2 regions of the Janthinobacterium sp. PSPC1-1 genome follow, and region 1 is predicted to be linked to the other one. Evidence: predicted binding sites of a transcription regulator. Region 1 holds the regulator's gene; the other holds the start of a gene.
What was found. Region 1 encodes LexA, which represses DNA repair genes until DNA is damaged. Its sites were predicted from a motif close to ACTGTATNNNNATACAGT; they were not measured.
Positions count from the first base shown of each region.

Region 2: a site for LexA is predicted at 1,515-1,532, ahead of dinB (DNA polymerase IV). Genes of this name have one in related genera too.

Region 1 covers NZ_JAFCWP010000001.1:377,904-380,892, forward strand. The annotation lists gene purF (amidophosphoribosyltransferase) at 1-145, shown strand, start outside; gene ACP7EG_RS01685 (cystathionine gamma-synthase family protein) at 254-1,495, shown strand; gene lexA (transcriptional repressor LexA) at 1,575-2,210, opposite strand; gene rpsF (30S ribosomal protein S6) at 2,487-2,876, shown strand; gene priB (primosomal replication protein N) at 2,897-2,989, shown strand, end outside.
Region 2 covers NZ_JAFCWP010000009.1:128,462-131,450, reverse strand. The annotation lists gene ACP7EG_RS23835 (recombination-associated protein RdgC) at 1-192, opposite strand, end outside; gene dinB (DNA polymerase IV) at 311-1,495, opposite strand; gene ACP7EG_RS23825 (S9 family peptidase) at 1,638-2,989, shown strand, end outside.

The DNA of each region.
Region 1 (2,989 bases):
CTTCGATGGCGTGTACGTGACGGGCGACGTGTCGCAGGAGTATCTGGACCGCCTGGAATATGCGCGCCACCATCCGAAGGCGGCAGCGCCGGAAGATACGCCACGTTCCCAGCTGAACCTGAACCTGGCGACGACAGAAGCATAAGTAACCTGCCCGGCCGATGCCGGGCTTTTTTTCGGGGTCAGACCCGTCGGGTCTGACCCCAGCACTTGCCTTGGGTTAAGCGGCAAATCGAACTCCGGAACTTCCACCATGACCACCAAAAAAACCTACGGCTTTACCACCACCATCCTGCATAACGACCGCCGCAAGGGTATCGAGCATGGCTCACTGCACAAGCCTGTGCACACCTCCGTCGCCTTCGGCTACAGCGACGCACGCCAGCTCGCTTCCGTGTTTCAGGGCAAGGAGCCCGGTTTCCGCTACGGCCGCCAGGGTAATCCGACGGTGTCCGCGCTGGAAGACAAGGTCAACAAGATGGAAGATGGCGTGGCCACCTTATGTTTCGCGACCGGCATGGGCGCCATCGGCGCCGTGGTGCAGTCGTTGCTGCGCGCGGGCGACCATGTGGTGTCGTCGGCCTTTTTGTTTGGCAACACCAACAGCCTGTGGCAAACGGTAACGGGGCAGGGCATCGCCGTCTCCTTCGTCGACGCCACCGAGGTGGCCAATGTGGCGGCCGCCATCACGCCGGCCACGCGCATCGTGTTCGTGGAAACCATCGCCAATCCGCGCACGCAGATCGCCGACCTGGCAAAGATCGGCGCCTTGTGCAAGGAACGCGGCATTTTGTACATCGTCGACAACACCATGACGACGCCTTACCTGTTCCGCCCGAAAGTGGTGGGTGCGGGCCTGGTGGTCAATGCGCTGACGAAATCCATCGGCGGCCACGGCAATGCGCTGGGCGGCAGCTTGACGGACACGGGCGTGTTCGACTGGACGCAGTACCCGAACATTTTCGACAATTATAAAAAGGCGGCGCCAGCCCAGTGGGGCATCGCGCAAATCCGCGCCAAGGCCTTGCGTGACTTCGGCGCATCGCTGGGCCCGGAAGCGGCGCACCATATCGCCGTGGGCGCGGAAACCATGGCCTTGCGCATGGACCGCACCTGTTCCAATGCCCTGGCGCTGGCCAGCATGCTGGCCGCCGACCCGCGCGTGGCGGCAGTGCATTACCCGGGCTTGGCGTCGCACCCGCAGCACGCGCTGGCGACGGACTTGTTCCGCAGCTATGGCTCGCTATTCAGCTTTGAATTAAAAGATGGCATCGATTGCTTCGATTTCCTGAATCGCCTGAATCTGGCCATTCCAGCGAGCAACCTCGGTGACACGCGTACCCTGGTCATTCCCGTCGCCCACACGATCTTTTACGAGATGGGTGCCGAGCGCCGTGCCAGCATGGGCATTGCCGAGTCCTTGATCCGCGTGTCGGTGGGTATTGAGGATGAAGCGGACCTGCTTGAAGACTTCCGCAGCGCGCTTGAGCATTGAAACTTGCGTGTCACGCATGAGAGGGAACCGCAACTAAAAACTGGGGTCAGACCCGGCGGGTCTGACCCCGGCATGCAACTTAATGCCAGCTGCGCATCAAGCCTACCGCTAAACCTTCCAGTGCAAACTCATCTTCCGGCGACACGGTAATGACCTTGAAGTCGGGGTTTTCCGGCAGCAGTTCGATGACGGAACCTGTCTTCTTGTAGCGTTTGACGGTGACTTCGTCGCCGATGCGGGCCACGACGATCTGGCCGTTCTTGGCGCTGTCGACCTTCTTGACGGCCAATAAGTCGCCATCCATGATGCCGGCGTCGCGCATGGACCAGCCGCGCACCTTCAGCAGGAAGTCGGGCTTGGCCGAGAACAGGGCCGGGTCCACGTTGTAGCTCGCTTCCAGGTTTTCCTGTGCCAGGATGGGCGAGCCTGCCGCCACCCGGCCGATCAGGGGCAGCGACATCAGCAGTGCTGCCGGCACTTTCGATGCCGGCGCTTCGGCCGCCGCACCGATCAGGCGGATGCCGCGCGAGGTACCGGGCGAAATCTCGATCGCGCCCTTGCGGGCCAGGGCTTGCAAATGCTCTTCGGCCGCATTGGCCGATTTGAAACCCAGTTCATTGGCGATTTCGGCACGGGTGGGAGGAAAACCCGTGTTTTCAATCGCGTCCTTGATCAGGTTCAGGATTTGTTCTTGTCGTGCTGTCAGCTTGATCATGAGCGGTGGGTGCATACTAAAATGCTGTCTATATGAACAGTCTGTATTTTTGTACAGTATCGCCCACTATGCAAGGGGATTTCGGTTATTTGCGCGAATTTCGTGCGAAATACCGGAATGGGCAGGAAAAAACGCCTGGCCTGCCCCGTGCGCGGGCCGCTTGTTGAAGGAATGATTGAAACGTTTGCAAAAGGCGGTTATAATCTTCGGCTGACCTTCCCACACCCGTCTTGACGCCGGGGTGGGCGATTATCAATCCGACCTGAAGGAGTTTGCATGCGTCATTATGAAATAGTCTTTATCGTCCATCCGGACCAAAGCGAGCAAGTGCCCGCGATGATCGAACGCTACAAAGCCAGCGTAACCACCCGCGGCGGTTCGGTTCACCGCGTGGAAGATTGGGGCCGCCGTCAAATGGCTTACTCGATCCAAAAGCTGCCTAAAGCACACTACATCTGCCTGAACATCGAATGCGACAACGAGACCCTGGTCGAGTTGGAAACAGCATTCAAATTCAATGATGCCGTGTTGCGTCACCTGACCGTTAAAATGAAGAAAGCTGAAACAGCTCCTTCGCCGATGATGAAATCGGTACAACGCGAAGACGCGGCCAAAAGCCACCGCACCGAAGCACCAGCAGCCGCTCCTGCCGCAGCAGCAGCTTAATTTCTGACCAGGATCGTGCGCTGAACCAGCTACAAGTTACCGCCATCATTGCCGAGCGCGAAATATTGCGCTATACCCCGGCAGGGCTGCCGATTGTGAATGCAGTATTGCAA
Region 2 (2,989 bases), on a different contig from region 1:
CAAGATCAGCATCTGCTTGTTGACCACATGCACCAGACCGCCATTCGGGCGTGGCGTATCCCAGCCCTGGCGCATCAGATCCATGCTGGTCGCCGGCGTAAATTTGTTCGAGGACAAGGCCTCTTCCAGTTGTTCTGGCGTATAAGCCCATGGTGCGGGCAGGCGGTAAATCTGAAGATTCTTGAACCACATAGTTTTTGTCTTCCGTTTGTTTCAGTAGTGCCAGGGGAACGCCATTCTACACTTTCGACACGGGAATGCCGTCAAAAGCGCGGACTGGCGCGATGCTTGTAATCAATAGGGAATGCCGCTACAGGGCGGGAAACAGCTCCGCCTGGGCCGGCGCCTGCCGAGTGATAACGGCCGGATCGGACAAGGTCGAGATACGCACGCCCAGCAGGCGAATTTTCTTGTCAAATGGCACGCGCCGCAGACAATCTCGGCTGGCGCGCAGGATGGCGGTGGCGTCCGCCGTGGCGCTGGGCAGGGTGATGTCGCGCGTGACGGTGCTGAAATCCTCGAAGCGCAGCTTGATGCCCACCGTGCGCCCCGCCAGCGATTGTTTATCCAGGTCGCCCGCCACGCGTGTGCACAGGCTTTCCAGCTTTTCCGACAGGGTGGCGCGGTCGCGCACCACCTGCAAGTCGCGCTCGAACGTCGTTTCGCGGCTGACGGACTTGGTTTCCCGGCTCGTCTGCACGGGCCGCTCGTCGAGGCCCAGCGCCGCCTGGCGCAGCCAGCCCGTGTACAGGTCGCCGAACTGCGTGCGCAGCATGGCCATGTCGGCCCGCGCCAGCTCGCCGATGGTGACGATGCCCAGCGCTTCGAGCTTGGCCGTCGCTTTCGGACCGATGCCATTGATTTTTTTCGCCGGCAAGGGCCAGACCCTGGTTTCGATATCCTCGGGCGACAAAATGGTCAAGCCATCGGGCTTTTCCAGGTCGGAACAGATTTTTGCCAGCAATTTGTTGGGCGCCAGGCCGACCGAGCACGACAGGCCCGTCGCCTCAAACACGGCCGCCTTCAGACGCGCCGCCATGGCCGGCGCCTGCTCGCCGTATTCCGTCAGGTCGACATAGATTTCATCGATGCCCACGTTCTGGATGATGGGGCACAGATGGGCCACGGCTTGCTTGAAGCGGGCGGAGTATTCACGGTAGGCCTCGAAATCGGCTGGCAGCAGGATGCTGTCGGGCGCCAGCTTGGCCGCTTTCATGATGCCCATGGCGGAAAATACGCCGAACTTGCGCGCCGCATAGGTCGACGTGGTGACGACGCCGCGCCCCACGTAATCGCGCATGCGCGCAAACTGCCGCGTGCCATCTTCCTGCAGCACCGGTTGCTGCAGCCGGCCGCCGCCGATGACGACGGCTTCGCCGCGCAATTGCGGATATTTCAGCAATTCCACGGAGGCAAAGAAGGCATCCATGTCCAGGTGAGCAATCCAGCGGCGGGCGACGGGTGGCTCGGGAAGTGGGGAGGCAGATGTGGTCAAGGACACCTCGCGGCAGGACACTGTAGTTATATACAGTATCGCTGGAAATGCCCGTGGATGCAAGTTGAAACGCACGGGCACCGCAGTTGCTTTTCTCAATGGCAAGATTACAATCCTGACACGACTATAAAAAGGAGTTCCCTTGTCTACAGCACATCAAGCTTTGCGCCACCTGGCCGTCTGCTCATCCATCCTGCTGTCCACGCTGGCGCCAGCGCTGGCCGCCGATGCCGCCGCCCCTGTCGCCGCCCCTGTCGCCGCCAAGACAGCCTGGCAAGAAACGCGCCACGGCACGCTCGTCACGGACGACTACCGCTGGCTGCAAAAGAAGACTGATCCTGCCGTGATCGATTACCTGAATGCGGAAAACGCCTACACGGCGGCCGTCACGGCCCCGATCCAGCCGCTGGCCGACAAGGTGACTGCGGAGATCAAGGGCCGCATGCAGGAAGTGGACCTGTCCGTGCCTGCGCGCCAGGGTAACTTTTACTATTACACGCGCACGGAAGCGGGCAAGCAATACCCGCTGCATTGCCGCCGCCCTGTCGGTGCACATGGCGCCTACGATGCGCAGGCGGTCGAAGAAGTCTTGCTGGATCAGAATCAATTGGCCGAAGGCCACAAATTCTTTGCCGTGCGCGCGTTTGCCATCAGCCCGAATGAGCAACTACTGGCCTACACCACCGACACGACGGGTTTCCGCCAGTACGAGCTGCATGTCAAGGATTTGAAGACGGGCAAGTTGCTGGGCGACACCATGCCGCGTGTCACGTCCCTGGCCTGGGCGGCGGACAATGCCACGCTGATGCTGACGCAGGAAGACGCCACCACCAAGCGTTCGGACCGTTTGTTCCGCCTGGCCCTGGGCGGCACGCCGCAGCAGGTCTACCACGAGCCGCTGGAACAATTCGCCATCAACGTGGGCCGCACGCGCGACCAGCGCTACTTTGTGCTCACCGCGCGCAGCACGGATACCAGCGAAGTGCTGCTGTTGCCAACGAACAAGCCGGAAGGCAATTTCCAGAGCGTGCTGAAACGCGAAAAAGGCCACCGCTACGGCGTCGAACACCGCGACGGCCAGCTGTATATTCTGACCAACAAGGAGGCGAAGAATTTCCGCGTCGTCAGCGCACCGCTGTCTGCGCCACAGCCGAAACACTGGAAACCCGTCGTGCCGCACAACAAGGACGCCGTGATCCAGTCCATCGACGTGTTCCAGGGCTACCTGGTGGTGATGGAAAAGGCGCGTGCCCTGAACCGCGCGCGCATCTATGATTTTGCGCACAAGAATTGGAAGACGGTGCAGTTCGACGACCCCGTCTACCTGGCCACGGCGGCCGGCACGCCGCAATTTTCCGCCACGCAATTTCGCATGTCCTACCAGTCGCCCGTCACGCCGCCCACCGTCATCGACGTCAACATGCAGGACGGCAAACGCACGGTACTGAAACAGCAGGAAATCGTCGGCGGCTTTGACGGCAGCCGCTACACCAC